4 regions of the Desulfothermus sp. genome follow, and region 2 is predicted to be linked to each of the others. Evidence: riboswitches for the same ligand, from Rfam matches in the RefSeq annotation. Region 2 holds a riboswitch; each other region holds the start of a gene.
The links. Region 2 has a riboswitch for cobalamin ahead of ACY2V1_RS10770 (hypothetical protein). Riboswitches for the same ligand answer to the same signal wherever they lie in the genome.
Positions count from the first base shown of each region.

Region 1: it holds a riboswitch for cobalamin, as region 2 does, so the genes downstream of both, cbpB (peptide-modifying radical SAM enzyme CbpB) here and ACY2V1_RS10770 (hypothetical protein) in region 2, are expected to answer to the same signal.
Region 3: it holds a riboswitch for cobalamin, as region 2 does, so the genes downstream of both, ACY2V1_RS07320 (ABC transporter substrate-binding protein) here and ACY2V1_RS10770 (hypothetical protein) in region 2, are expected to answer to the same signal.
Region 4: it holds a riboswitch for cobalamin, as region 2 does, so the genes downstream of both, ACY2V1_RS09710 (FecCD family ABC transporter permease) here and ACY2V1_RS10770 (hypothetical protein) in region 2, are expected to answer to the same signal.

Region 1 covers NZ_JBMYBT010000045.1:3,437-13,931, reverse strand. The annotation lists gene ACY2V1_RS03370 (hypothetical protein) at 1-148, shown strand, start outside; gene rsmG (16S rRNA (guanine(527)-N(7))-methyltransferase RsmG) at 112-777, opposite strand; gene feoB (ferrous iron transport protein B) at 946-3,120, shown strand; cobalamin riboswitch at 3,142-3,368, shown strand; gene cbpB (peptide-modifying radical SAM enzyme CbpB) at 3,616-4,986, shown strand; tRNA gene ACY2V1_RS03350 (tRNA-Asn) at 5,176-5,251, shown strand; gene ACY2V1_RS03345 (hypothetical protein) at 5,360-6,061, shown strand; gene ACY2V1_RS03340 (UvrD-helicase domain-containing protein) at 6,115-8,640, shown strand; gene ACY2V1_RS03335 (hypothetical protein) at 8,650-9,180, shown strand; gene ACY2V1_RS03330 (PD-(D/E)XK nuclease family protein) at 9,168-10,495, shown strand, end outside.
Region 2 covers NZ_JBMYBT010000146.1:205-5,068, reverse strand. The annotation lists gene ACY2V1_RS10780 (ABC transporter substrate-binding protein) at 1-839, shown strand, start outside; gene ACY2V1_RS10775 (adenosylcobinamide amidohydrolase) at 943-2,919, shown strand; cobalamin riboswitch at 2,960-3,289, shown strand; gene ACY2V1_RS10770 (hypothetical protein) at 3,442-3,702, shown strand; partial or broken gene ACY2V1_RS10765 (TonB-dependent receptor plug domain-containing protein) at 3,726-4,864, shown strand, end outside.
Region 3 covers NZ_JBMYBT010000095.1:459-6,784, reverse strand. The annotation lists partial or broken gene ACY2V1_RS07345 (cobaltochelatase subunit CobN) at 1-434, opposite strand, end outside; gene ACY2V1_RS07340 (radical SAM protein) at 421-1,422, opposite strand; gene ACY2V1_RS07335 (ABC transporter ATP-binding protein) at 1,388-2,620, opposite strand; gene ACY2V1_RS07330 (FecCD family ABC transporter permease) at 2,617-3,636, opposite strand; gene ACY2V1_RS07325 (substrate-binding domain-containing protein) at 3,643-3,936, opposite strand; gene ACY2V1_RS07320 (ABC transporter substrate-binding protein) at 3,937-4,704, opposite strand; cobalamin riboswitch at 4,979-5,292, opposite strand; partial or broken gene ACY2V1_RS07315 (M48 family metallopeptidase) at 5,429-6,326, opposite strand, start outside.
Region 4 covers NZ_JBMYBT010000131.1:22,682-33,176, forward strand. The annotation lists gene ACY2V1_RS09695 (MBL fold metallo-hydrolase) at 115-966, shown strand; gene ACY2V1_RS09700 (FmdB family zinc ribbon protein) at 985-1,239, opposite strand; gene ACY2V1_RS09705 (damage-control phosphatase ARMT1 family protein) at 1,278-2,147, opposite strand; cobalamin riboswitch at 2,382-2,627, shown strand; gene ACY2V1_RS09710 (FecCD family ABC transporter permease) at 2,716-3,729, shown strand; gene ACY2V1_RS09715 (ABC transporter ATP-binding protein) at 3,732-4,523, shown strand; gene ACY2V1_RS09720 (ABC transporter substrate-binding protein) at 4,525-5,511, shown strand; gene cobI (precorrin-2 C(20)-methyltransferase) at 5,537-6,250, shown strand; gene ACY2V1_RS09730 (precorrin-8X methylmutase) at 6,299-6,931, shown strand; gene ACY2V1_RS09735 (hypothetical protein) at 7,076-7,972, shown strand; gene ACY2V1_RS09740 (cobalt-precorrin-5B (C(1))-methyltransferase) at 7,976-9,070, shown strand; gene ACY2V1_RS09745 (J domain-containing protein) at 9,076-9,390, shown strand; gene cbiE (precorrin-6y C5,15-methyltransferase (decarboxylating) subunit CbiE) at 9,366-10,495, shown strand, end outside.

The DNA of each region.
Region 1 (10,495 bases), on a different contig from region 2:
TGAATATTCTACAGAAGAAAGGAGATATGAAATATTGGATTTTTTGGAAAAACTTATGGAATTAGGAGAAGTAGCAGACGAGGCCGCAACCAGGATTATATTTAAAAATACTCAACTAGGGGCTTTTTTTGAAAACAACCAAAAATAACGTTCTTTTTTTAAAGGTAGTATATAAGAATATTGGGTTACAAAATAAAAATCCCTTAACTTTTGATTATTCCACTTGGAGTTAGAAAAAATTAAAACATACCCAGTTTGTTTTAAGTAGTTTTTAGACAGTTTTAGAAATTTATCCCATTTACAAAAGGCCCGTGATAAGCACAAGTCAAAGTTCTTTTCTTTGAGCTCTTCAATGTTTCCAAAAAAGACTTTTGTATCTTTTAGACCAAGCGTATTTATCATTAAATTTATGAAAACCCCTCTTTTTTTTCTTGGTTCAACCATAAGATAATATCCAGCATCATATAAAATCCTAAGGGGTATGCCTGGAATACCTGCTCCTGCACCAATATCTAATATCTTAAAATTATTATCGCATCCTTTGTCTCTATGAATTTTAAAAATGAAATCAGCAAGGTAGATAGAGTCTAATATCAGCTCATCAAAAATAATTTTTGGGTCTTTTATCCCAACTAAGTTAACTTTTTTTGTCCATTTGTTTAAATGAATTATGTACAGGCTAATTTTTTTTATTTTATCTAACTTTATATTTATGTTTAAGTTTGTTTGCTCAGAAATTTTTTTGAAAATGTATTTTTCGAGAGAGATTTCATCCATGGGTAGTTTTTAAAAAAAGAATCTAAAAAAGACAATTGGGATTTTAATAAAAAAAATGCTATTTGCTGGGTCCGTTTTTTATTGACTATACATAAAGGTCAAGATTATCAGTTTAGTTTAACCAAAGTTGATAAGTTCAGGTTATAAGGCCTATCCTCAGGAGGAGATATGAAGGAATTTACAATAGCCCTTGCTGGCAACCCCAATTCAGGAAAGACCACGCTTTTTAATCTTTTAACTGGTGCAAGGCAGCATGTTGGAAATTATCCTGGTATTACAGTTGAGAAGAGGGAGGGGTATGTAAAATTTGGGGATGTGAAGTTAAGGATTGTTGATCTGCCTGGGACATATTCTCTTACAGCATATTCTCAAGAGGAGTTAGTTGCCAGAAATTTTCTTGTAAATGAGCGACCATCTTTGGTGGTGGACGTTATTGATGCTACAAATTTAGAGAGACACATGTATTTGGCTGTGCAATTTATGGAACTTGGTGCACCCTTACTTTTAGTTCTAAATATGATGGATGAGGTGGAAAAGAAAGGGATGGAAATAGATATTGATAAATTGTCTTCTCTTTTAAAGTGTCCTGTGGTGCCAATGGTGGCAAAAAAGGGTATAGGTAAAGATAAGTTAATTGAAAGGATGATTGATTGTTCAATCGAGAAAAGGGATTGGACGCCTCTTACTATTTCATATGGACCAGACTTGGATCCCGTGATTGAAGAGATTTCAACCATTGTAGAGGAGAACAAGTTTTTAACTGAAAAATATCCAGCCAGATGGATAGCTTTAAAATACTTAGAGGAAGATGAAGATATATTGTCTCAAGGTGATGCGCAGGATTTAGATGTGTCTAATAAATTAAAGTCACTAGTTGATAAGGTGTCAACTCATTGTGAAAAGACCTTAAATACTGTTCCAGAGGCAATAGTTGCTGATTATAGATATGGTTATATTCATTCCCTGTTAAAAGGAGTAATAAAATACCGTTTTGATCCAGATAGATTGGATATTTCAGATAAAATAGATAGGGTTCTGACACACAGATTTATTGGCCCGCTTATTATGGTTGTTATTTTATATCTAATGTTTAAGATGACTTTTTTGTTTGGGGAATACCCCCTTGCTTTGATTCAAGATTTTTTTGGATTTTTATCTAACTTGGCCTCTAACTATCTTCCTCCTGGTTTTTTTAAATCCCTTGTGATTTCAGGAATTATAGATGGGGTAGGCGGGGTTATGAGTTTTGTCCCTTTGATTATGATCATGTTTTTCATCTTAGCCTTTTTAGAGGACAGTGGTTACATGGCGAGGATGGCGTATATGCTGGATCGTGTGTTAAGGATATTTGGTCTCCATGGATATTCAGTTATGCCTTTTATAATCTCAGGGGGTATCCCAGGTGGATGTGCAGTTCCAGGTATTATGGCCACCAGGACATTGAGGGGGCCAAAAGAAAAAATAGCCACTATTTTGACAGCACCGTTTTTTTCTTGTGGCGCAAAGGTACCAGTATTCTTGTTACTTGCTAGCGCATTTTTTCCTAAAACTGGCGATAAGCTTATGTTTTTTTTGACCATTTTTTCCTGGTTGTGGGCACTTATTATAGCAAAGCTATTTAGAATAAGCGTAATACGAGGAGAATCCACTCCTTTTGTTATGGAGCTACCACCTTACAGGCTTCCAACTCTAAAGGGTCTTGTTATTCATACCTGGGAGAGAGTCTGGCAGTATTTAAGAAAGGCTGGAACTGTTATTTTATTGATATCAATTATTATATGGGCAGGGATGAGCTATCCAACTCCTCCAAAAAGTTTAATTATCCCCTTAGATAAAAAAATAAATTCTTTAAAACTTAAGCTATCAAAGACCAATTATGACAAAATTAAGGAAAAGCAAATTCAGGATAAAATTCAAAGCTTAATTGCTGAGAAAAAAAAGATAGCACTTACACATTCGTTTGCTGGAAGATTAGGGATTCTCTTAGAAGACGTCACAAAGATGGCTGGTTTTGATTGGAAGAGTAATATAGCTCTAATAGGTGGAATAGCTGCAAAGGAAGTGATTGTATCCACTCTGGGAACAGCATATTCATTAGGGGAAGTGGATGTGGAAAATTCATCGTCTTTGTCTGAGAGAATAGCCAATGATCCAGATTGGAACAAAATAAAAGCCTTAAGTTTCATGATATTTGTGCTAATTTATGCCCCATGTTTTGTCTCTGTTGTTACAATTGCCCAGGAATCCAATTGGAAATGGGCAATTTTTAGTGTGTTTTTTAATACCTTAACTGCATTCTTTATGTCTATATTAATTTATCAATTAGGAATTAGATTTTTTTAATAGGTTGACTTTTTAGTGGATTTTTATTATTTATCTCCTAAACAAAGGAATTATGTCTCCTAACATCTCGGAACACGGTGAAAATCCGTGGCGGTCCCGCCGCTGTAATCGGGGAGGTTGTTCCACCTAGGGGCCAGATAGTATAATGTGTCTGGTCCGGTCACTCTCAATGTCCACTTTGGGGGGAAGGCCGTGGGACATACTGATGATCCGAGAGCCAGAAGACCTGTTAGGAGATGGAATTCACGGTGTCCTGATGGTAAAGGGGCCCGGGGAAACAATAGCTGTTTTCCTGGGTCCCTTTTTTATTTACAGGTGGAAATTAGATATGAATTTTTACTTAGTGGTCCACAGCAAAAAATAAAATAGGAGGTATGAGGTATGAAGAAAAATGTAATATCTTATCGTCGCAGGTGCAAAAAAATAGGGAAAAATACTGGTCTTTCCCACTACATCCTTTTGACCCCAAAGGCCAAGAAATAGGTAAAATATAACATGAATAAAAGAACATATGTAAATACCGGTTTTGGTCCCAGGTTTTCTGTCTTGGAAATTGGTGTAGATGATAAGGTTGCAGTTGTTGAGGGAGATAGTGGATTTTGGGCAATAGTGGATGCATCAGAGCTTCCTTCTGCTCTTAGTGGAAAATTGACAGAGGATTTTCTCAAAAAAGAAAAAGAGTTCAAGGAAGAAATGGAGCTCCTTAGATTTAAGCTGCCACCATCTGCTGTTTATTTTAATCCCACTGACAGGTGTAATTTTGATTGCACTTATTGTTATCTTCCAAGGGAGAGACGGAAAAATGGGATTTCCATGAGTCCCAAAGAAGTGTGCGCCAGTCTTGAGAAGCTTCTTATCTTTTTTAAAGATGTGCTTGGAGATGATGCCAAACCACAGGTGATATTCCATGGTGCTGAGCCAATGATGGTAAAAGATGCTGTTTTTGAGGGAATATCCAGGTATAAAGATGATTTTCTTTTTGGTATTCAGACCAATGGGACCCTTCTTACAGATGAGGACTTAGAGTTCATAAAGAAAAATCAGGTGGGTCTTGGTATATCCTTAGATGCTCCTGTGGAGGAAATAGCCAATGCAACCAGGAAGAGCTGGACAGGGAAAGGTGGTTTTAAAAAGGTAGTTGAAGTTATAAAAAAACTCTCAGATTATCCTGCTTACAATGTGATTACTACAGTAACAAAACACAATGTGTCAGTTTTAAAGGATCTGGTTAGATTTTATTATGATTTAGAGGTTCCTGTGATAATGCTAAATCCTGTTCGTTGCACTCAGGAAGGCGGAAGGCTCTCTAAGCCAGATGATATGGTGTTTTTAAAAGAGATTATAGAAGCCTTAGATCTAACATATGAGCTCTATGAGTCCCATGGGAGGAAATTGGTAGTTGCTAACTTTGCTAATATCATGGCGGGAATCCTGGGGCCAACTGGTAGAAGGCTTATGTGCGATATATCTCCATGTGGTGGTGGAAGATGTTTCTTTGCTTTGGCTGCCAATGGAGATATCTTCCCATGCAGTGAATTTATAGGTATTCCAGAGTTTAGGGCAGGAAATATTAATGAAGAGCCGTTATCTGATATTCTAAAAAAAGAACAGATCAAGATGGTGACCAGTAGAATGGTTGAAAAGATAGAGCCCTGTAAGTCGTGTGCTGTTAGACATTTCTGCGGCGCCCCATGTCCAGCTGAGGTGTACATGCTAAATGGAGATCTCAATACAGTTGCACCATTTTGCAATTTCTATGAAGGGTTAATTCGGTATGCCTTTAAAATCATAGCCATGGGAAGGGAAAACGCTTATATCTGGGATGGCTGGGAAGAAGAAACTGAGTGTACTTATAACTTTGCTTAAAAATATGCTGTGGACCACTAAGCAAAAATTTATAACTAGCTATTTCCCCTGTGATATCTGAATTAAATTTGTTAGTGTGTTTTTAGGAAAAGAATAACAAATACATATAGTTATCACATAGTTATAATTCAAAAAATTAATCCTTGACATATAACAGGAAATAAATATAATCCCTTTCCGTTGCATTGATCCCCGGTAGCTCAAGCGGCAGAGCGGGTGACTGTTAATCACCATGTTGGCGGTTCAAGTCCGCCCCGGGGAGCCATTTTAATGTAGATATTTTACCTTTCCCGTAAACTTTTTGTCTCTCCTTCAGTACTTTTCTTTTTATAATAGAGTTGCAAAAATAAAAAGAGTAAGTTATAAAAACTTTATGCCTTATAGTGCAAATGTAATCAGATTACTTGAAAAAGTAGAGCCTTCTACGAGGGAGGTGCTTATTGCCGTTTTAGAGGAGATAGAGCGGCAGAGGGAAGAATCTGTTACAAAAAAGGAATTTAATGAGCTAAAGGATATTGTCTTTGACCTAGCAGAGGCACAAAAGAAGACAGAGCAGAGGGTAAATGAGCTAGCAGAGGCACAAAAGAGGACAGAACAGAGATTAAATGAACTAGCGGAAGCTCAACAGAGAACTGAACAGGAGCTTAAAAAACTTATAGGAGAACACCGCAAAACAAGAGAACAGCTTGGTGGTCTGGCCCATACAGTTGGCTATATACTAGAAGATAGAGCATATGTTGGTCTGCCTCCACTCCTTGAAAAAGAAAAAAATATAAAATTAATCTCTCCGCTAAAAAGGGATTACCTAGAAATTGGACCTGGTAAATACGTAGAGCTAAATATTATAGGAAAGGCAAAAAGAAATGGGAATACTATATGGGTCGTGGGAGAGTGCAAGACACAGCTTAAAAAAAGAGATGTTGACAATTTTTTAAAGACAATATCTAAAGTAAAAGATTTTATAGGAACAGAGATTTTTCCTGTTTTAGTTACCTACCAGTCCTCCCCTCCAGTTCAAAGATATGTGAAGGAAAAAGGGATAGACCTTTATTTTTCTTATCAATTCCCAATATAATTTCGAAGAGACAGTCTCTACAATATAATTAAAAGATTTTTGGTCTTTATCTTATGGAATTTACAAAAGAAAAATCCATTCCATCAATTTCAATTATTAAGGCATCAGCAGGTTCAGGTAAGACCTTTGAACTGGCAATTAATTTTTTAAAGATGTTAAATTTATCTTTCCCAAATCCCTTCCATTTAAGAAAAATAATAGCAATTACCTTTACCAACAAAGCTGCCTATGAAATGAAAGAGAGGATTTTATACTTTTTAAAAAATATTGCCCTTAGTACGGATTTTGGAATTGAGCTAACTAGAATATCAGGTCTAAAAAAACAAGATGCAATTAAATGGCTGGATATTGTAATTGAAAATTACACAGATTTTAATGTTAAAACAATAGACTCTCTTTTATTTTCTCTATTTAAGGGGTTTTGTTTTGAATTAAATATGAGTCCTGAACTAGACGTGGTGTTTTCTCTAGATGAAATAATAGATGAATCATTTGATTTAATGTTGAAAAATTTAATTGAAAATAATTATGATAAATTTCTAGAACTCTTGACTACTTATTTAAATGTAGAACAAAAAAGGGGATTTTATCCAGAAAATGGAATAAAAAGGAGGTTTTTAGAACTATATAAACATGCTTATAAAGGAATTAGACCTGTTGAATTAGAAATTGATAAATATTATTTATTAAGGGAAAAGGTTAGAAAAACCTATGATAATTTCTATAAGTGGTGTGCAAAATTGAATCCTCATTTAAATAAATCAAAATTGAGGTCATTAAGAGTTGATCTGGCTGAGGAAGAAATAGTAGATAAAGCCTTTTGGAAATATAATTTTAAAGATCTCTTTAAAAAGAAGGAACTTCCCAAGGTAGATAAAGAAGATTTAAAGAAGTTTAAAAAGGTATATGAAGATTTTAATAAGAGTGTTGAAGAATTTAGTCGCTTAATAGGGAAATTTGCCTATTATCAAGCAGTTGGCTATACCTACGCATTAAATGAGCTTACTAGATATGTGGATGAAGTTTGTAGAAAAAATAGAGTGACCCTCCTTAGTACATGGATAGAACATATTAAAGAACAGATAATTAAACAGGGTTGTCTTCCTTTGATTTATGCCTATCTTGGAGAGAAATTATTATATTTTTTGTTTGATGAGTTTCAAGATACATCCAGGGAGCAATGGGAAGGGCTCTTACCCCTCTTGGAAGAAGCCATATCAAGAGGGGGCACTGTTTTTGTTGTTGGAGATGTAAAACAGGCAATTTATAGGTGGAGGGGCGGTGATTGGACCTTATTTAATGATATAAAAAATACATTTTATATAAATAGTATTAAAGAAAGTACACTTCCATACAACTACAGATCCCACCCTGCTATTGTGGATTTTGTTGGTAAGATGTTTTTGCCCTTAGCAGATTATGATTGGGTATATGATGAGTTTTCTTTGACAGTGCTTGGAAAAAACAGAGATAAAAGTGTTAGGCAACAATTTGCTCAGTCTCTTTCTCATAACTACAAGGACGTAAAACAGGTCCCAAAGGTCCCTGCTTTTGAAGATTCCTCTATTTACCTATTGCGATTAAAGGGAGAGAGGGAAGATGTCCAAAATGGTTTAAAGAAACATTTAACAAATAGTGTAAAAGAATTATGGGATCGCATCTCCACTAAAAATGGGTTTGATACACTGGCAATATTAGTTAGGAGTAATGAACAGGCCAAAGAAGTCTCCTCATGGCTCCTTGAAAAAAATATCCCTGTTATAACAGAAAATTCCTTAAATTTGTGGGCATCTACACTTATTCGCGGCATTTATTGCCTTTTGCGTCTTATTTTAGACCCTTTGGATACTGTTGCCCAATATGGAGTCTTAGTCTCAGGGATATTGCCAGAAAAACACATTAATGAACATAAATTAATATCAACTTATTTTAAAGAAAAATACACCAAACTCATTGCAGCCATTGATGAATTGCTAGATGAGATAAAAAAATATGTAACTTATGTATCTTGTTATGAACTTTTAATGATAATATCCAATCTCTTAAACTTAGAAGAGAGATTTTATTCTAATGAATTGCAAGACCACAGGGTCTTTTGGGAAAAGCTTTTAGAACTTACCTATGAAGTGGAAACAGAAGGGCGATTGTGTTTAGAAGATTACCTTGATTTTTTGGAATCAGGAGGGCTTGATTCACAGATTGGCTTGCCAGAAGATAGCATGGCAGTGCAGGTTATGACCATCCATAAGGCCAAAGGTCTTGAATTTGATTATGTATATATCCCCTATACAGACTGGGACCTAGATCAAAGGGGTCGCATAGTAGTCAAAGATTCAGAATTGGTATCTTTGTGCAAAAAGGCAGAATTGTTTTTAACAGATGTAAAAAAAATGAGGGATGAAGATATTGCATATAATGCAATGGAACTTATAAATCTCTTTTATGTTGCATTGACCAGGGCCAAGAAAGGGATTTATTTGTATTTATTAGATTATAAAAAAACAGGGCCTTCTCTGTTTTCAAAATGGATTGAAAAATTAATACAAAAGGCAAATTTAAATGTGACAGATATACAGTAAAGGTTATATATGTTTTATCCAAAAATAATTATAAAAAAAATTTCCTCTGAATCAGATAATATTGATAATATCAAAAAAGGAGAAATTGTCCATTTTATAATGTCAAAAATAAAATCTAAGGAGGATATTAAAAATTTAGATGAAATTACATTGAAGGCTATTTCTTATTTTGGAGAAAAATTTTATAAGTGGAACATTGAAAAAGATTTTATAAATCCAATAAAAAATATTGTAGATCACCCTAAATTAAAAAACATAATGTTTATTAAAGATGCTAAAAACTTCAGTGAAAGAGATATTATTATTCCTTTGAATAATAGCTACAAAACAATAAGGCCAGATAAAGTGATAATCTCAAAGGAAAAGGTTTATGTCTTGGAATTTAAGAGTGAATATTCAGAAGATGGTTACAAAAAAAATATAGCTCAATTAAGAGAATATATATTTTATTTAAAGAAAATGTTTAAAAAGCCCGTTTTAGGTTTTCTGATTTATATATTTTCTAACAAAGTAGTGGAAGCAAGAGGATGGGAACAATAAAAATAGTTCCATTTTATGCAAAACTCTTAAAAGTGGTTGCAAAAGAAGTTGCAATGGAAAATAAAGAGTTATCTCATGTCAATGTAATTTTTACCCATAACAGATCAATTCATTTTTTTAATTACTATTTATCCCAATATATTGATAAACCATGTTTTTTGGGTAAATGGTTTGGTTTTGAGGACTGGGTAAAGGAACTTTTTTTTGAGTATGGTGGTGAAGCTGCAACTTATACAACGTTAAGTGAGATGGAGCAGGCATATGTAGCTTATTTAGCTGCCATGGATATTTTGCCTGAAAAATATCACAAGGGCTTTGGAGAGTTTTTTTTCTGGGTCTTTGAGTTATCAAAGATCTTTAGAGAATTTGATACTGAGTTGGTAGAGCCTCAAGATGTATTGTATCCACCTGTTGAAAAAGTGGGCGATACTGGGGCCATGTTACTTGAGCGGGTGGGCAAGATTTATAAAAAATATAATGAGTATTTAGAAAAAAATAAATGGATAACCCATTCAAAGAAGTTGAGCTATCTTGCAAAAATAGATGACCTAAAAATAAATGGAAAATTTTATTTTGTAGGCTTTTTTGCCTTAACCAACGCAGAATCACTGATACTTAAAAAATTTTATGATGCAGATGGAGTTTTTTACTGGCAGGCAGATTATGAGGATTTGCCAAACGTATATAAAGAATGGCAAAGAGATTGGAATATCAGTGACCTAAAGCCTGTCAAAGTTGAGCCTGACGGGGAAAGGAGAAAAATAACCTTTTTTGATTCCCATGACCTACACACAGAGCTAAAACAAGTAAAAAATAAGTTGTTAGATTTAAAAGAAAAGGTCAAAGGACCTGATGAAGTAGCCATTATTGTCCCAAATCCCAGCAGTTTAATTCCAATTTTGTTTCATATACCAAGCGAGTTAGAGATAAACATAACAATGGGATATCCGTTTCAGTTAAGTGGGATTTATGTTTTAATAGATCTGCTGTTTAAGATGATTTTAAAAAAGGATGAGAGATATGGATATCCAACAAATCTGTTTATAAAGTTGCTTAGAGGACCTTATTTCAGAGAATTTAATAAGTTCCAGGTGGTTGTTAGCTGTTTAGTAAAGCGTTTAGATCCTTTTGTTACCAAACAAGAGGCAATATCCTTGTGTTATGAGTTTTCCGAAGAAATTGAAAAATCAGGAGTAAATACTTATGAGCTTGTTAAATTTATAGAAGATTTTTTTTCCAATATTATAGCCCCTTTTGAAGGTAGTAAATCCTTAAAGGAACTTGGTGAGGCATTAATTTCCTTGCTTGATTTTGT
Region 2 (4,864 bases):
AAAAAATAATAGGTCTGTCTGGGACAGTTATAACTGTTCCTTTTTATCCAAAAAGGATAGTTTCCCTTGCACCAAGCATCACAGAATGCCTTTTTGAAATAGGTGCAGGAGACAGGGTAGTAGGTGTCACTCAATTTTGCAATTATCCAGAACAAGTAAAACGCTTGCCAAAGGTGGGATCTTATATATCTCCAAGTATTGAGAAGATACTTGCACTTAAACCAGATTTGTGTATTGCCACTAAAGACGGCAATCCAAAACACATTGTATTTAAACTTAAAGAAATTGGAATAAAGGTCTTTGTTGTTGATCCAAGAGATATTGAATCTCTGTTTTCCACAATGCTTGTTCTTGGGGAAATCGTTGGATGTGAGAAACAGGCCAAAGCAGTTGTGGAAAGGTTAAAGAAAGATGTGTTGTTAGTTCAAAAAAGAGCGTCATTGTATATCAATCCCCCAAAGGTATTCTTTCAAATAGGGGTGGATCCAATGGTTACAGTTGGTAAAAATACACTCATAGACAATTTAATAAAGGTAGCTGGGGGTGTAAATATATTTAAAAATCTTAAAGGGTATCCAAGAATCTCTGTTGAACAGGTCATAGGGTTAAATCCAGATATTATAATCATAACATCAATGGTTCATTCAGAACACAATTTAAATAACCTCAAACAATTCTGGGAAAAGTATAAAGAAATAAATGCAGTAAAATATTCAAATGTGTTTGTTGTAAATTCAGATTTTTTCAATCGTCCTTCACCTAGAGCAATTCAAGGACTAAAACTTCTGTCAATGATCTTTGAAAAGGCATTAAAAAAAATTGTCAATGAGAAAAATTGATAAAATAAAAATTTAAGAATTTGCAGCAAAATATATTTTAAAAGATATATACAAATGGGAGTATTGCTAAATTATGAATCTAAAAAAAATTTGGATTATATTTATGAGTTTATTTTTATATTCACCTCTTTCATATTGTTATCAAGTAAAATTTTTGGATGATGCTAAAAGATTCATAGAAATAAATAAAAAACCCCAAAAAGTTGTATCTCTTTCTCCATCTATTACTGAAATTTTGTATGAAATAGGTGAAAAAGAACATATTAAAGGGATAACATATTATGATGAATATGTAATAGAAGGAGCACATATAGTAGGTGGTTTTTTATATCCATCAACAAAGAGGATAAAAAAGATAAATCCTGATATAATTTTTTGTTCAAAAAGGCATAGAAAAATCATAAATGGATTTGAAAAAAATGGCGTTAAGATAATTGTTTTTGAACCAAAGGATATTCCTTCTTTATATAGGACAATCAAAATTTTATCAGATATATTTGAGAAAAAAGATAATGGACTTAGGCTAATTAAGAAGATTAAATATCAATTAGATCATATCCAAAAAAAATTGAGTCATATTAAGAAACAACAAAGATTACGGGTTATGAGAATAATGGGTAGGAATGTTTTAATGACTCCTACAGTAAATTCCTTTCAGACTCAACTCATCAAATTGGCAGGTGGCATTCCACCAAATTTTCAAGGACAAGGCTCTATTATTGAAGTCAGTAAAAGAGATTGGTTAAACTTTAATCCCCAGGTTGTGTATTTTTGTGGTGGAGACAAAAGATTAATAAATAAGATAAAAACACTACCAGGTTGGAGAGATGTATCAGCTATAAAAAATAATCGTATATATTCATATCCATGTGCTTTGACCTGTCGTCTTTCGGCCCATACGGGATATTTTGTATCGTGGCTGGCATCTGATATATATTCTAAAGAATTTTTGGATGATAGATATTGGGTAAATAAAGATAAAATAATATCAAAAAGGAAAATACCTATATCTCTTGGCTATATTAAAAGTGTGAATATCATAAAATCATCTATATTTGACTTTATAAATAAAACTATTCTAATAACCTTTGAAAAACCAATAAATATAATTTCAACCTTAGAAGGCCCCAGGTACAATATAATAAATGTCGGCAATCATTATACACCACCACCTTGTTGGAGAATTACTCATCACCTGGGATTAGAAAAATCCAGAAAAAGGATATATAATACTCTACAAATTAAAGAGGAAGATTCAAGTCTCTTGTTTACAGGCGCAGATATGGATAATCTGGCCATGATAAAAAAAGAATACAAAGATTTGGCAGTCTATGTGTTTGCAACTGCAGGGGTTAAGACCAATGCCATGAGAATGTCAAAAGATATGGGTTGCTATTATGAAATAGACCCAGGCACAATTAATATGATAATTATGACAAATGCAAAACTCACTCCTCGGGCCATGACCAGAGCTATAATCACTGCAACAGAGGCAAAAAGTGCTCTATTAAATGATCTTGATATAAGAAGTTCATACAATCCCAAAATATATCAGGCAACAGGCACGGGCACAGATAATATAATTATTGTTCAAGGAGATGGGAAATTTACTTTAGACAATGCAGGTGGTCATTCAAAACTTGGAGAATTAATTGCAAAGGCCGTATATGATGCGGTAAAAATTGCTATAAAAAAACAAAATAAACTGATAGAAGATCGATCTATTTTTAAAAAATTAAACGAAAGGGACATATCTATATTTGATATTGTCTACAATAGTGAACTTATACCAAAAAATAAAAAGGAATTTTTTGTTCAAAAATTAGAAGATCTTCTTTTAAAGAAAGAATATGCATCTATTATGCAGGAATTTTTAGTTCTGTCTGATGAATATGAAAAAGGCCATATAAAAGATATATCTGCTGTTTCTAAATTGGAACAACTTGTTTTAAGTTCTATATCAGGAAAGGAAAATATAGAAGTAAAAAGATTTGTTAATGATAATAATATCCCTAAGGTTTTAAAGATAGGACTAAATTCATTTTTAACAGCTGTAGAGGAGTCTGTAACTAACCAGTAAGCCAAAAAAGATAATTCTTGACTTTTGATTTGAGTTGGGTTTTATATAAAATCTACCAGGTGCCTATAATGGGCTTAAAAGGGAATCCGGTGAGAATCCGGAACCGGCCCGCGGCTGTGATAAGGGGACGAAAGCTGCAAAATGCCACTCTGGTTAAAACACCAGGGGAAGGCGCAGCTTGCTCCGTTGAATAATGCAACGGGGCCTTGACCTGTTGAATTTCCCAAAAGGGAACTATATTCAACAGGGCCTGCCCTGTTGAATAATAACAGGGTGAGTTCTGTTGAATCTCCTAAGAAAAGGGGTTATTCAACAGGGCAAGTAGGATGATCCTTAGAGTCAGAAGACCTGCCTGGAAAGAGCTTTTAAGTCTCTCGGAGCAAGGGGCTTAAAAACTATATATAGTTTTGGGGATAAAAACGGGAAATCCCTGAAATCCTGCTTGTATGAAGGATTTCAGGGATTTTTTTATTTGTATTTTAAACAATGAAAAATTTAAGTTTAAAAAAAGGAGGAAAGGTTATGAGGACAGGAGTTATTTGTTATGTTAGAACAGACACTGAAAATTTGGATCTAGAGCAGGTAAAAAAGGATCTAAAAAAAATTTTTAAAGATGCAGACTTAATAGAAATTGCCCATTCTCCAGGTAGTGAGGAAGATATAACTTATGGTTGGTGGGAAATGACAAGACGTGGGATGAAAAGGATACTCCTTAGATTTGTAGAAATTGGAAAGGACATGAAGATCAAATTCACTGGCAAAGAAATGAGACTTTGTGGCTAAAATATCAAGGAGGAAATCACAAAATGAAAAAGTATTTAGTAGTTTTCATCGGAATTTTAGCCTTTCTTGTTTCTCAAGATACCTTTGCATATGAAAACCAGACCTCGTTGGATACTATAGTGGTTACTGCAAGCAGGTACAAAGAATCTATAAAAGAAACACCCATGAACATCCAGGTAATTGGACCAGAAGAGATAGAAGCCTCCTCTGCAAGGGATTTAGGAGAGCTCCTTTCAGAAAAGGGCATAGGCACTATTAGACAATATCCTGGCACCTTAACATCTGTTGGAATTCGTGGTTTTAGAACAGAAACACACGGAAATGACCTCCTTGGACATGTACTTATCCTTTTAGATGGTAGACGTGCAGGAACAGGAAATGTGGCCAAGATCCTAACAAAAAACATTGAAAGAATAGAAATTATCAGAGGTCCTGGGGCAGTTCAATATGGATCTGCTGGTATTGGCGGTGTTATAAATGTAATAACAAAAAGGGGAAGAGGAAAACCCCATGCTTTTTTGGAAGGAACACTTGGAAGCTTCAATTATCAAGACGGGACCATAGGCTCTTTTGGTAAAATAAATAAATTTGACTACTCATTTTCTTATAGCCGAGGGAAAATGGACGACTATGATACAGCAGATAACACAAAATACAAAAATACAGGCTATGATAAAAAAGAGAATTACTCCTTTAACATTGGTTATGAGTTCTTACCTGGTAACAGGATTGGTGTAATCTATACCAAATTTGATGTGGATAGAGCAGGCAGTCCTTCTTATCTAAGTCAAAATGATTTAGATGATTATTCAGATAAATCTCTTAGTTCAGCGGATTTCATTTATGAGGGCACTACTTCATCACTTCCTCTATTTTGGAAGTTTAGATACTTTCAGGGAAAAGACAGAGATAGATGGGTAGATCCACTTATGAGTAATCCTGACGGCTGGGATGATGGAATCCCCACAACAAAAGAAACAACTCATAGGGGAGCACAAGGGCAGCTTACCCTGGATATGGAAAACTTTGTAATAACAGGCGGTTTTGACTGGGTGTATTACAGAATTGAATCAAGTCCATATCAACCCAGAGAAACCAAATATAAAAATCCAGCTGGATTTATTCTGGGAAAGATCAAACTCCTTGATAATAGATTTGTCAT
Region 3 (6,326 bases), on a different contig from region 2:
TTTAAATAATTAAATAAATTTTTAAAATTATTAGGCCCACCAAATAAGATATATTTATAAACTGTATTCCAAATCTCTTGCATGAAAAAATCACTGTATTTAGACGCTAGATTAATAGATGATTCATCACCAGATACACCAAACATCAATATATATGGTAATTTATTTTTCTCCCTATATTTTTTTATTTCATTTATTATCAGGTCAAAATTAGGACAAGACTCTTTTCCACCATGAAGATTTATTATAACAAAGTGAGAGCTTTTTGCGTGTTCAATAAAATCTTCTGCATTTTTTTTATCTATTAATTGTGATTTTGCCCTAACTACAATTTCTATAGGTTCTTGTTTTTGTTTTATGCGTAAGTGAGCATTTGAAATTGAAGGAAATTCCATAGAAGTAGCAGAATAATATGTAATTTTAAGAAGTTTCATAATGAACTCCTTGTGCTTTTAAAACAGCAAAATAAAGTGAGCACACCAATTTTTTATTTTTTGAACCATTGTAAAAATTTCTACTTGGACAATCTCCTGGACAAAAACTAGATATTTTACATAATGAGCAGGATTTATCTTTATTGGTAAAATTATTAAACTCATACTTTGCTATTTTATAATTACTAATATGACCCAATAAAAACCTTTTATCTCCAGCAGTTTGAGCACAAGGATATAGACTTCCATCTGGAAAGATCCCAATAGATTCTCCTTGTTGGGCATGACAAAATACATATTTTTTATTTTTTCTATATCCAGATATCATGTCCTGTTCTCTAAAATGAAAATCTTTCGTTGCTTTGATTAAATTTATTATGCGCATAAAATCCATTATGCCTGAATATATCTCTAGTTTATCTGGAAATAAATAATCCTTATCAATAGCACGTCCTTTTTTTACAACCATATCAAGACCAATTCCTTCTATATTTTCAAGCAAATCAATAAGAAGAGCCAATTTTTTAAGTGAAGTCACATTAAGGGAAGTAAGGGTGGTTGTAATACGACATTTTATCCTATTCCTTTTTAAAAGCTCTATGCCTTTAATGGTATCTGTAAATTTACCCCTCAAGATATTATGAACCTCCCCTGGACCATCAAGACTTACTCCTACTTGGAGATCATATTTCTTAAATATCTTAACAATAGAGCTATCTAACAATGTAGCATTTGTCTGAATCCCAATAGTAGCCATAGGAAGATGTTTTTTTATATTTTTACATGTATATTCTATTAATTCAGGATATAGGGTAGGTTCACCACCTGTTATTTGTATATGTAGTGGTGCAGTTTTATTGGGTATTAAACTTAAACCTTTATCAATAATATCCTTTGCAATTACTAACCTTTCTTGATCTCCAATATAACAATAGATACAATTTAAATTACAATTAGTTGTTATTATAATTATTAAATATTTTATCATGTCTAACACCGTCCAATATAGAATCTAATTCATCTAAATTATTTAAATTGATTACATATTCTGAATTTGGATTTGTCTTAGTTTGATTAAATAAAATTACTTTCTTGTTAAAATTTATAGCTGAATTGATAATTTTTGATTTATTATACAGGGTATTAGAGTTTGGAATTGGATCAATAATCATTATTGAATCCTTTATTAATTCTTTACATTTAGATATTTTTTCATCTTTTATTGGTAAAAATGGAGTTTCATCAACACATATTGCATTCATTTGTTTTGCAATAAACCAGTCGATATCATTTTTATATAATATTCCTGTAGATATACAAAATCCTTTTCTTGATAAAACCCTATAAATTGGAGTTCCATATCCCATACCACCAAGTACAAATATCATTGGCTGGGATTTATTGTATTGTTGAGAGATCTCAATTGAGCCTAAAAGGGGATTAAACTTTACACCATTAAAATTGTATAGGCGAGATACATTTTCTTGTGTTAGGATTTGTTCAGGAGTTCCTTTGGCTATCATCTTGCCATCTTTTACCAAAATAACATAATCAGAGACCTTCATTGCCAGCTCAAGCTGGTGAAGGGAAGCTATTATTGTAATATTCTTTTTTGTACATAAATTTTTGAGTATGGAAATTATTTCCACCTTGTGTTTTAGATCTAAGTGTATTGTGGGCTCGTCCAGGATCATTATTTCGGGTTCTTGAGATAGTCCCCTGGCAATATATACCTTTTGTCGCTCTCCATCACTCAACATCTCCATTGGTTTTTCTTTTAAATAAAGAGCACCAACCAATTTAAGAGCATCTTCAACTATTTTTTTATCTCTTTTTGTAAGCTTTCCCAAAATATTTGTATGGGGATATCTTCCAAGTGCTACATAGGAAAATACATCAAAAAAAGGTGGATTAGATCTTTTTGTAAAGAGAACTGAAATGAGTTTTGCCATGTTTGAAATTTGTATTTTATTAAGAGGAGTGCTTTTTATAAAAATAGTTCCTTTAATTGGTTTTAATATCTTTGCCAGAGTTAATAATAGTGTAGTTTTGCCTGCACCATTAGGACCTAATATAGAGACAAATTTTCCCTTTAATACATCAAAATCTACGTTAGATAAGACCTTTTTATTCCCATATCCTATATCTAGATCAGAGACAGAGATAACCTTTTCTTTATTTTTCATATCTCCATTTTCCTCTTAGATACAAGAGCAATTATAATAGGTGCACCAAAAATAGCAGTTACAGCACTAATTGGCACTTCTACAGGTGAAAATATGTTTCTTGCAATTAAATCAGATACTCCTGTAACTATTCCTGCAAGCAAAAACACCCCTGGAACTAAAACCCTGTTATCAGAAGTAGAAAATATAAGCCTTCCCATATGGGGTATTGCAATGCCGATAAAAGCAACTGGTCCTGCCCCAGCAGTAACCAGTCCTGATAATGCGCAGGAAAAGAGAACTATTAAAAAACGGATCATCTTTACCCTAACTCCAAGGGATTTTGCATCAATATCCCCAAGTAATAATCCATTTAATGGCTTTGAAATAAGATAAGTACATATCAATATTATTAGCCCAACAAAGGTGAGTATCCTGATCTCTGACCATTTAAATCCTGAGAAACTTCCCATTTGCCATAGCACAAAACCCTTGATCCTTTCCTGTTCAGCAAATGCCATTAAAATACTGGTGATACTGTGGCATAGATAGCCTATCATCAGACCAATAATTAAAAGGGTGATGGGATTTTTTACTCTTGTTGCCACTATAAGCACTATAAACATTGTAATGTATGCACCAAAAAGGGCAGAGAGGGTGGTTAGATAAGGCGCAATTTGGGTAAAACCAAGTGCAATAGATGTTAGCATGACCAGGGCAACTACCAATGTGGCACCTGAAGAAATTCCCAGAATAAATGGACCAGCTAGGGGATTTCTGAAAAATATCTGTAAAAGTAGGCCTGATACCCCTAAAAAACCACCTCCTAACACTGCAGCAATGGTGCGTGGAATCCTTATATTCCAGAGAATAAAGCCGTCAGTTGAATAAGTGTCGTGAGAAAAAATCAAATAAAGGAGCCTTTTTTGAGTTATGGATACTGACCCTATTGAGAGAGATAGCCATATAAATACTATGAGAATAAAAGCACAACAAATAAAGATAACCCCCCTGGAAGACCTTTTAAAACCAACCATATTTTTTTATCCTTTATCAGGGAGTTTGGTAAAAAATTTCAGTCTATATCCTGGAAATTTTTCTGGATGAAGGATTGCTGCAATCTCTTTAATTATCTCATCCAGCCTATCCATTGACTGAGAGTAATTAGGCAGGGGTGAATAAACTGCCCCTTTTGTTAGGGGTTTTATATCTTTGATTAAAGGATTTATCTTGGCCAGTACTTCTTTAGAAGATGCACCTGTAATTGAAGTACGATAAGTGAACAATATATCTGCCTGTCTTCCGCTGGAGAGAAACCTCTCCAGAGATATCTCCATTCAGGAACTCCCCCTAATATCGCTAAAGAGATAGTCTCCACCTGCTATTTCAACAATTTGTGCAGACCAGGAATCACCTGGTTCAATTAACACTCTTTTTTCATAAATATCTCCCCATATTACCTTTGGCTTTGATGAAATATGTTTTAATTTTGTATTTATATCTTTTATAGTCTTCTTAACTTTCTTTACAAATTCCTCTGCTACCTCTTCTTTATTAAAGAATTGAGATAAAAATAACATAAATTTCATTCTCGTATTGAGATCCATTGCACTTTTAGTTGTTGTTACAATGCATTTAATACCCATTTCTTCTAATTTAGGTATATCTGCCAGATTCCAGGTAAACACTACTTCAGGACTTGCCTTTTTAATAAGCTCATAATCAACTGCATTGGATTCACCTACATATATAATAGATCCATTTTCAAGGCCATGTTTTACATAGTCTATTGTCCAGTAATCTTTTTTATGAGTAACTCCAACTAGAGTATTTAATACTTCAAGACCTCTAAGAAGGGAGACATTGTATCCTGAATATGCAATAACCCTTTTAACTGGGATATATATTATTTCATCTTTGGTGTATTGTTTTGGAGCTTTTATGCCTTTTGGCACTAAGACAAATTTTCTGCCAACACCATCTGTAATCTCTTTTACTCCGTTGGATAATTTTTTTATTGAAAATTCTCCAAAGGACTCAAATGTAGAAGAATGGCATGAAAATAAGAGAAATAAAATTAATAAACCCCATAAATATTTACTCATTGGCATAAATATCCTTATTAAATTGTTCTGGAAAACAAAAACAACTAATTACACCAGGATCACAATTATAGATAGAGCTATTAAATAAAAAACTTCTTTAAACAATAACTGGTATTAAATTAAAGGATAGAGTTGATGAGTCATTTTGTTCCTCCTTATGCAATTTATTTTTGCATACTAAGGAGGAAGCTTCAGGCGGGTTCTCAGGAAATGGGCTTTAGCTTAAGGCAAGTCACCCTTTCCGAGAACGAAGCAGTTAGCCTCGAAGCTTCGTCCTTTTTATTATCTCTAGGCCGGTCTTCCGACTTGAGGATCATCCTACTTGCCCTGTTGAATACTTAAGGAAATTCAACAGGACTCGCCCCGGTGAATAAAATTTTCTTTTTAGAATGTTCACCAGAGCGAGCTGGAGCCTTCCCCTTGGCACCTTTAACCGAGCTCCTTAATTTTTGAGGAGTCATGGTGAAAAGGTGTCAAGAGTGGCATATTCCAGCTTTCGTCCCCTCTCACGGCTGCGGGCCAGTGCCGGATTTTCACCGGCTTCCCGTTTCACCCTGAATACAGGGAACCTAGAGATATTTTGTTTTTTTCAAGGGAACTTATCTTTGGAATCTAACGTTGTCAATCATGTTTTTAAAAACCATAAAAATGGATTGCCTAATCCTACTTATACAGGTTTCATCTAAATATTCTGTCAGAAGCTCCGTGTCTAAGAGCAAAAGAGTTAATCTTTATAATGATCTTTTTTTTCTGGAATTAAAGGCTCTCCCCTTTTTATTTTTTGTTTAATTTCTTCAGCTGTTTTCTCAATAGCTAAAAACCGCTTTGCTGTAGATGGATGGGTGCTTCCTTTTAAGTTGATGGCTAAAGGATGAGTAGCAGCCATACGCCTCCATAACTGGGCAGCTCCTGAGACATCGTATCCTGCGCGAGCAGCATAATAACATCCCACATAATCTGCTTCAGCCTCAAACTCCTGGCTAAAGAGCAATTGTCCTGTTTGTGCTCCTATTCTTGTTACATTTACCCCTGTTAATTCACTTACAATAGCACCTAAAAGAGTTCCAATCGTTCTATTCACAGCTTGTTTCTGTATGTGTCCCATAGTATTATGGGCTAATTCATGGCCTATAATTAGAGCCAATTCATCATCAGAATCTAAGAACCTCATCATTCCTGAGAAAACAACCACGTGTTGACCATCTGCAAATGCATTCACTTGATCGCTATTTTTTAATATTATTGAATAATTACATATACACACTGGTTTAATTACAATGTTGAGGTTTTTGGTTTTACGTTCTATTGATAACACAATTTTTTCACCATGATTGTGTTTCAAAACTTGGCTTAAAATTTTTATTCCTTTTGTGCCTGGCAATAAATGTTGCTGGTTAACAGCATAAATTACATCTCCTGGTTTTAAACCCGCTTTTTCTGCTGGTGAAGTAGGTATTACATAAAGTACTGTTGGATATTCTCTGATTCCATATAAATGTACATAGGCCTGACGATAATTCTTTGGTATACTTTCCTGAGAAAGAAAAATAAAACCCCAATCATATCTTATTTTTTCCCCACATAATGGTGCATTGGCTTGAAGAATGCGAAAACCTACTCTT
Region 4 (10,495 bases), on a different contig from region 2:
TGTTAAAAATAATGGAAATTTGATAAGAAGGGACGAAAAGATTCGTCCCTTTTTTTGTTTTTTAACTATTAAATACGCATAAATATATGCGTTCTGGAAGGGGAGGTGTAAACTATGTCCACAAAAATTACAATATTATGTGAAAACACAGCAGGCGCTATGTTTGGGCTCATTGGTGAGCATGGTTTTTCTGCTTTAATTGAAAAGGACGGTGAAAAAATTTTGTTTGATACTGGTCAGGGTTTTACTTTAAAACACAACGCATCTATCTTAGGTGTTGATTTTAAAGAGATTAACAAGATAGTGATTTCTCATGGGCATTACGACCACACAAGTGGACTTGTAGATGCTTTATATCCCCCAAGGGGAGCAAAGGTATATCTTCACCCTGATTGTTTTGGTGCAAAATACGCAAAACTTAATACTCCAAAAGGATGTGACTATGTGTATATTGGGATTAAATTTAAGAAAGAAATATTAGAAGATTCTCTTAAAGCTGAATTTGTGTATCTAAAAGAATTTACAGAGATTTCAAAGGGAATTTATTATTCAGGTGAGGTACCAAAGGAAGAGAAATTTGCCATAAAAGACACACGTCTTGTTGTAAGAACAGATCATGGAGAATATATTGAAGATCCATTTAACGACGATATAAGCTTACTCATTGAAACAGACAAAGGCCCTGTTGTATTACTTGGATGTGCACACAGTGGAGTTGTAAATATTCTTAGATATTTATCAAAAAAAACAGGGCATAAAAAATTTTATGGAGTAATTGGCGGTACCCACCTTGGATTTTTCCCACCAGGAGAGGAATTAAACAATATTTTAGATGAGCTTGAGCGTTTTTCAGTTGAGCTTGTTGCAGTTTCACATTGCACAGGTCCTGTTGCCGCTTCCCACTGCTATATGAGGTTTAAAGAGAGATTTGAATTTGCAAATGTTGGGTGGTCCAAGGAGTTTTGATTTTTTGAATAGTTTTTTTCAGTGGCACTTTCCACAGGGCTCACTTCTACCACAACAGGTCTTCCCCGTAGTTTCGAATCTACATTCTTTCCCCTCTCTTTTATGGGAAGTAGAAGAGCTCGTTCCCTTTAAAATAAATCCCATCCCGCCGCTGATTAAGCGTTTGACTGTGCCTCCGCATTGGGGGCACTCATTTATTGGATTATCTGACATTGATTGTTTTATCTCAAATTTATATCCACAGTTTGTGCATTCATATTCATAAGTTGGCATAGAATTCCTCCTTTTTCCCTCTGAACTCCCTTATTTTTTTAATCATTTTTATCCTCTTTAATTGGTCGTGTCAATACACAAGAACCCACCTGAACATTGGCATGATTTGCAATAACATTACATTTTGCCTTAAATAAGAAAAAGATATTGTGTTCTACATTGCTTAAGCTTTCAAAATTGCCCTGACCCTTTGCAATAACTAAATCCGAATTCCAGAATTTATTTAAGAATTCTTCTTTGCAGTCTTCTAAAATAGTTCCTGGTGCATCTGATCCATTGTCTATAACATTGACAATTTTAGGTAAATTGCAAAATTCAGCATCATGGATAGTTGCATCATTTATAATAGGGCCACCTCTAACTACTAGCGTTATTTTTTCTGGGCCAATTTCTTCAATAAATATTTTATCAAATACTATTTCACCGGCATTATCTGCTAAATAAAGGATATTTTTTGAATTTTTTATTTCTTTTTTAAATAATTGAAAATCTCCAATAACTGGTTGTGATAATCCGTTGGCTATGGATTTTTCTACTTCTTGTTCTGTAATATTATTTTTTACTCCAAGGTCTATAATGTTTCCTGCCATGGCAAGCCTCATGGCAGTATTTATGGGATCTGGAGAGTCCTTTACCATTGATTTTAGTTTTGGATATATTTTTATTGCCAATTTATTATGCCTGATTTTTATCTCTTTGTATGGGTCTGGATTATTGGTTATTTTTCTGATTAATGAATGGATGTGTTTTGCAGTATATGGTGGTGGTTTTGACATATCTATTTTGCTTAAACTTAGAAGCGCTTCTCTCAATAATTGCTCTTGAAGTTTTTCGTCTGCTCCAGTTATTTTTCCTACGTCAAGACAATGACGAACAAAACATGGGATGCATTCCAAATAGGTCTTCATCTCTTTATCCCCTTTATTAAAATCTTGGGATTCTTTTTAAGAAAAGTTTTTATTTTTGACAACTAATTTATTGTAGGAGGCGAAATATTTCTCAGATATCAACAAATTTGTTAGGAAAACAACCATCCCTAGATGAAAAATATATAACTTGGGAACTTTTAAGTTTTGCTTGAAGATTTTCATTTTATCCATTAATACCTTGTTCAAATTTTAGTGCTCATGCTCTTTTTTAAATTATTTTATAACCATTCAGGTGCCTATTTGGGCTTAAAAGGGAATCCCGTGAAAATCGGGAACGAACCCATCGCTGTGATAGGGGGACGAAAGCTGCAAAGGCCACTGCCAAAGCACCTGGGTTTTAACCTTAGAACCTTGAACATAGAACTTAAAACCTAGAACTTTTTTAGGTGTTTGGTGGGAAGGCGCAGTGACTAGGATGATCCCTTGAGTCAGAAGACCTGCCTGAATGGGAACGGATCTTGTTGTTAAACGGCAAGAAATTTTTTGGACCTGGATGAAAATGGGACATCCTGGTTTGTCAAAAAAAAAGACAAACTGGGATTTTTTTATGAAAAAATTTTATTTTCAGCTTATTTTTGCATTTATTTTTCTTATTCTCACAGTAATTATATCTCTTGGTCTGGGATTTGTAAAGATCCCTTTTTTTGAAATTATAAAGATTATTTTATCTAAGTTAACTGGTATAACATACGATAATATTTCCAATATACATTCCTCTGTTGTCTGGGACGTTAGACTGCCCCGTATAATTTGTGCTGCTTTAGTTGGCGCATCCCTCTCTGTTTGTGGGGTTGTGTTTCAGGGCATCCTTTTAAATCCCTTAGCAGATCCATATACCCTGGGAATTTCTGCAGGTGCTGCCTTTGGAGCATCAGTTGCCTTGCTTTTTGGGTTCAACTTCTTGGGAATCTATAGTGTACCTTTTTTCGCATTTGTCTTTGGGCTTATAACCCTTCTTGTAGTTGTATATCTCTCTTCTACTTCCAGTGGTGGAATTTCATCAAACAATTTGATCTTATCAGGTGTTATTGTATCAGCGATTCTCTCTGCTGGTATTAGCTTTTGTAAATACCTGGCGCAGGAGAGGGTTTCAGTTATTGTGTTTTGGCTTTTAGGGAGTTTTGCATCATCTACCTGGACAAGCGCATTATTAATTGTAGGGTGTCTTATTATATCCTTTGGTGTATTTATATTTTATTTTAGAGAGCTTAATTTGCTTAGCCTTGGGGGAAAAACAGCTCTATCAATGGGTGTGGATCCAAATAGGGTGCGTATATTATTGCTTGTATTTGGTTCTCTTTTAACTGGTGTCTGCGTATCATTTTCTGGAATTATTGGATTTGTAGGCTTGCTTGTTCCCCATATGATGCGATCAGTGGTAGGTCCAAATCATTTAAAACTTTTGCCTATCTCCCTAATATGCGGGGCAATAATGCTCACTATGGCTGATACACTAACCAGGGCCGTTCTACCTACAGAAGTTCCAATAGGAGTGCTTACTGCCCTAATAGGTGGACCCTTTTTCTGTTATATATTTAGGAAAAAACAGGTAGGTTTTTAAAAGTGGTTAGTGAAATCCTAAAAATAGATCATGTTTCGTTTTCGTACCAAGATCTACTTGTTTTAAAGGACATTTCTTTTAAGTTTTATCCAGGTAAGTTTTATGGAATTTTAGGTCCAAATGGGAGTGGAAAATCCACATTACTCGATATATTGCTTGGTTTTAAAACTCCAGACAAAGGCAATGTGTTTTTATTTAAAAAACATATAAAAGAAATAAAAAAAACAGAAATTGGAAAGAAAATATCATATGTGCCGCAAAATTTTACTTTTAATTTCCCATTTAGTGTTGATGAAATTGTGACCATGGGTAGATATCCATATATTAAGAGATTTTCTTTCCCAACTCAAAAAGATTTTGAAATTGTAGAGCACGTGGAAAGGGAAGTAGATATATTTAAATTTAGAAATAGATTGATAACTGAATTAAGTGGAGGTGAAAGGCAAAGGGTTATGATAGCACGGGCATTAGCCCAGGATACACCAATTTTTCTATTAGACGAACCAACATCTAATCTGGATGTAAAGCACAGTTTAAGAATATTAAATAGTTTTAAGAAGAGGGTGATTAATAAAAATAGGACTGTAATATGCGTATTTCACAACATAAATGAGGCTTTATTTTTTTGTGATGAATTAATATTTTTAAAAAATGGTGAGATTATAATAGGTGGTCCTACAGGTGATATTATAAATGAAGATATCTTAAAAAAGATATTTGAAGTAGAGGTTATGCTTCGTTTTGAAAAAAAATTAAATTGTTATCAAGTAATATTTACAAATGGGAGGTATTAGTATGAGAAGAAAAAATAATGTAACAAAATTTTTAATAATCAATTTATTTTTATTTGTAGTTAGTTCAACATTGGTCTATGGATTTAAAATAAAAAATGATATGTTAACTGATGATGGAGGAAGGCATATAAAAATAACTAATCCATATAATAGAATAATTTCTCTATATCCAGCACATACTGAAAATCTTTGTGCATTACATGGTTATAAATATATAGTTGGTATATCTATAAGTGATACATATCCTCCATATATCTTAAAGAAACCAAAATTTTCTTATCATTTTGGGGTGGAGAGATTTTTAGTAGTTAAACCGGATTTAGTATTAATCAGACCAATGATAGAATTTGGATATCCCAATTTAATAAAAAAATTTAAAAAAGAAAATATAGCTGTTATTTCAATACAGCCCAATAATATATCTTCTCTATATAGCTATTGGATGGCATTAGGTTTAATTATTGGAAAGAGAGAAAATGCACAACAAATAATTGCAGACTTTAAAGATACTATAGAATTTTTTCATTCAATCAATAAAAAAATAAAACACAAAAAAATGGTTTTTTTTGAGTCTATACATAGGAAATTTAAGACATTTGCTCCAGATTCCATACCAATGTTTGTTTTGAAATCTGCTGGGGGAATAAATATAGCCCAGGACGCATATGAAGTAAGAAATTCAAATATAGCAGATTATGGTAAAGAAAAAATATTGTCTCATGCTAGTGAGATAGATGTGTTTTTGGCACAACGAGGTCGAATGAATAGGATAAGAATAAAGGATATAAAAAAAGAACCTGGTTTTAATATAATCAAGGCAGTGAAGAATAATGAGATACATCTTGTAGCTGAGGAAGTTACATCTAGACCTACTATTAGGCTCTTAATGGGGATATATGAGATAGGCCATATTTTATATCCAACTTATTATGATAATAGAGTTAAACAACGTATTCAAAATATACTTAAAAAATATTATCAAAAATAAGCTTAGTTTTGATGGAGAGGTCATTATGGAGAAAAGAGGGAAATTATACGGTATAGGTGTAGGCCCAGGAGACCCAGAGCTGATAACAGTGAAGGCTGTAAAAATTTTAAAACAGGTTGATATAGTATATTCTGCATCTTCAAGCAAGAATGATCATTCAATGGCTTTTGATATTGCATCCAGATACATTCCCAAAAAAACTAAATGTATTTTTTTGCCTTTTCCTATGGTCTTAGACAAAGAAGAAGCAGAGAAATACTGGCGCTCACATGCTGAAAGGGTCAAAGAAGATGTATATAATGGTAAGGATGTAGCTTTTTTGACAGTAGGAGATCCTTTAACATATTCCACATTTGGATATTTGTTGAGATGTTTTAAAGAGATTGCTCCAGATGTTGAAATAATAATAATTCCTGGTATTACATCTTATCAGGCGTCTGCAGCAGTGACTAAGACAGTACTTGCTGAGGGTGAGGAAGTGCTAACTGTAGTATCAGGGGTTAAAGGTGGTGATCATTTAAGAAGACTCTCAACTATATCTGACAATATTATTTTTTTAAAGGCCTATAAAAATATTAAAGATATATACGCTGCCTTAAAAGAGACAGGGAGGTTAAAATCTAGCGTAGCTGTTAAAAGATGTGGATTTGCTGACCAGGAAATTATACATAACATTGAAGAGCTATTAAATAAAAAGGCCTTATATTGGACATTGATAATTTCAAAAAAAGGTAAATAAGCTGCGATGGGATATTTTTTATTTTTTGCTTAATTATAGGAGTTAACTATGTTAAATATAATTCGTCCTGAAGAAATTGAAAAAAGGTCTTTTGAAATAATAGAAGAAGAGACAAAAAAGATTAAGGGTAGTATTCCATTTTCCAATGAAAAGTGGCAGATTGTAAGGAGGATCATCCATACCACCGCAGATTTTGATGTGTTAGACAACATAGTTTTTCATCCTGATGCAATAGAAATGGGAAAAAAGGCAATAAAAAATGGATGTATAATTGTCACAGATACAAATATGGCAAAAGCAGGAATTAGCAAGGCCAGGCTTAAAAGATTTAATGTAGAGGTTGAATGTTTTGTATCAGATGAAGATGTTGCCAAAGAGGCAAGGATTAGAAATTGCACAAGGTCTATGGTTGCTATTGAAAAGGCTGCAAAAGTTGGAAAGGATATTATTTTTGGAATTGGTAATGCCCCAACTGCTATATTTCATTTGATTGATTTAATGGGAAAAGGAGAGGTGAAACCAGCCCTTATCCTTGGAATGGTGGTTGGCTTTGTGGGTGCTGCTAAGTCAAAGGAAGAATTAATTTCTCGTTCAATCGCTCCATATATTGTACTCAAAGGCAGAAAAGGGGGATCACCAATTGTTGCTGCCACAATAAATGCACTTTTGGATTTGTGTTAAGTTGAATTTTTGTATAATAAAAAAAGGAATGGAACAATTAAGAGGACTTTAGAGATCTGAGCTTAATCTCTAATAAATATCTAGACTACGATGAAAAATAGAGAATTATTAAGAGGTTAAGTATATTTTATAGGGGGTGTGGAGATGGAAGAACTGGCTCTCAAACAAAAAGTTGGTATGCTTGAAGATGCTCTTATGCAGCTTGTATATCAATCAAGAATAACTGATATGAAGATAGGTCGATTGAGTGATGAGATGAAGGACTTCAAGGACGAGATGCTGGAATTTAAGAATGAGATGAAAGATTTCAAAGATGAGATGAAGGCCTTTAAGGATGAGATGAAGGAGTTTAAGGATGGAGTAGTTGTATTTCAAGATGAGATGAAGGCATTCAAGGACGAGATGCTAGAGTTTAAAAACGAGATGAAGGACTTCAAAGATGAAATGAAAGAATTTAAGGATGAAATGAAGGACTTCAAGGATGAAATGAAAGAATTCAAGGACGAGATGCTAGAGTTTAAAAACGAGATGAAGGACTTTAAAGACGAGATGAGAGAGTTTAAGATTGAAGTAAATGAAGACAGGAAGAGAATGAATAAACAGTGGGGAGAACTGGCAAATAAAATGGGAACTATTGTTGAGGATATAGTTGCTCCTGCTATTGGTCCTGTTGTTAGAAAATATTTTAATTGTGATCCAGAAGAGATAGCTATTAGGATAAAGAGAAAGAAAAATGGATTAAAAGATGAATTTGACGCTATATGTGTATGTAAAGATAGGGTGTTTTTATTTGAAGTAAAAAGTACACCACGTCCTGAATATGTTTTTGATTTTAAGAATAAAAAGAAGGAAAATTTTTTAAAGCTCTTTCCTGAACACAAAGACAAAGAACTAGTGTTAATTTTTGCATCTCTTCGTTTAGAAGAAGATATTTTAAATCTACTTACAAAACAGAAAATTCTTGGTATGGCATACAGAGAATGGGAATATATGGATATTTTAAATTTTTCTAATGTCTATGGTGAATGTTTTAGTAAATAAAAAATGGGAAAAAAAACAGGTCTAAGAATAGGTTATACAACAGGATCATGTGCTACTGCTGCTGCAATGGCGGCAGTTATGGCAATTTTAGGTGAGGAAAAAAGAGAAGTGGACATTCCAACTCCATCTGGAAAAAGATTAAGAATTCCCATTGTTAAGATTACTAAAGATGGAAATTTTGCCAGGGTATTGGTAAAAAAGGATGCAGGAGATGATCCTGATGTCACCCATGGAGCCCTTATTTGCGCAAAGGTATCAATACAACAACAAGATAATGAATCCATTGTTGAGATTTTCGGTGGAAAAGGGGTTGGAATTGTAACAAAGCCAGGTTTACCTGTTAAGATTGGTCATGCTGCCATAAATCCTGTTCCCAGAGAACAAATTAAAAATGGGGTGTTAGAGATATTAAATAGGTTCAAAATTAAGGCAAAGGTATGTGTAATAATTGAGGTGTTAGAAGGGGAAAAAATCGCCAAAAAGACTTTGAATCCAAGGCTTGGGATCATTGGAGGAGTTTCTATTTTAGGGACAAGGGGTACTGTTATCCCTTATTCTGCCGAGGCCTATAAAGAAACTATTTTTTTGGCAATGGATGTTGCAAAAACAATGGGACTGGATCACATAGCCCTTACAACTGGTGGCAGGAGCGAGCGGCTTTTAATGAATATTTTAAACTTTCTTCCAAAAGAGGCATTTATACAAATTGCAGATTTTTTTAAATTTTCTCTTAAATGTGCAAGCAAAAAGGGATTTAAGACCATTAGTTTTGGTGTTTTTCCTGGAAAATTAATTAAAATGGCACAAGGGTATGAATACACCCATGCAAGGGAAACAAAAATAGATTTTGATCTACTTTCAAAATGGGCAAAAGAAATCGGCTATTCAAAGGAAATATGTCTCGAGATAAAAAAAGCCAATACTGGCAGACATGTCATGGAAATAGTAGATACAGAAAAAGAAAAAAAAATGAAATTTATAGAATTTTTATGTAATAAGGCTGTTTTAGTGGCAAAGAATTTTTCTAGTTACAGATTGAAAATAATTTACCACGTGTTTGATTATACTGAAGATTTTATCATGTCCTATCAAGGATAGCACTTATGGATACTTTTTTAAAAATAAAAAAGGCCAGAGAGTTGTTAAATATTGGAGAAAAAACATCTATAAAGGAAATTAGAGAAAATTATCTAAATCTCTTAAAAAAATATCATCCAGATACTGGAGATGGTGATGTAGAATATTTAGAAAAAATGACAAAAAAAATAATTGATGCATATAACTTACTCATGGATTATTGTTACACTTATGAAATTTCATTTAAAAAACAAGATATTGAAAGATTTCTAAAAGACGATGAATGGTGGTTTTATAGGTTTGGTGAAGACCCTTTGTGGGGAAGGACAAAAGAAAAATAAAGAAAAATATGATAAAAATTATTGGACTTGGACAAAATTTTTTAGATATCCCTCCATCATACGTAAAAATAATTGAAAATGCAGATATATTAATTGGAGGAGCTAGACAATTAAGCCCCTTTGATTATGTTAAGTGTGAAAAATTAAAAATAGTCCCGCCTATAGATAAATTAATAGCTAACATTAAGACTTTGAAAGACAAAGATGTAGTTGTGTTGGCTGATGGTGATCCCCTTTTTTTTGGAATTGGTGAAAGACTCATAAGAGAACTTGGAAGAGATATTGTTGAAATTTATCCCAATGTATCGGTTGTTCAAAGGGCAGGAGCAAGGCTTGGATTATCTCTTAAAGACATCTATGTTGTTTCCTTGCATGGTAGAGACAATTATTATGATTTGTTTAGTGCTATTTCCTGGAATAAATATGTGGGTGTATTTACTGATAAATCACATACACCTGCAAAAATAGCAAAAATATTCTTAGATAGAGATATATTGAATTTTAAATTTCATATCTTTGAAGACCTATGTCTTAGTTCAGAAAGGGTTTTGAGTTTAAGTATAAAGGGTGTATTAAACTTTAATTATTCTCCTTTGAACTTTTTGATCTTAGAAAGAGAAAAGGATCCAGAAATAACTCCTTATCTTGGGATGGATGATAGTCTATTTTTTACAGATAAAAAACAACTTACTAAAAAAGAGGTAAGGGTGATTTCATTGTCTAACATGCAGATTAGAGAAGACAGTATTATTTTAGACATTGGAGCTGGATCTGGAACTGTTTCTATTGAAGCACTTACACTAGCAAAAAAAGGCAGAGTGTATGCTATAGAAAAAGATCCAAGACGTGCTGAAATAATCAGATTAAATAGAAAGAGGTTTGGAGTCTATGCACTAGAAGTAATAGAAAATAATGCAGAAGATATATTAGAGTCTCTGCCTCGTCCTGATAGAATCTTCATTGGTGGTGGCCTTATAAATAATCCCCAGTTACTTAATTTATCATATGAAAGATTAAAATCAGGTGGAATAATAGTGGTAAATACTGTTCTTTTAAATAGCTTTTATAAGTGTATAAGATTTTGTAAGGAAAAGAAAATTCACTT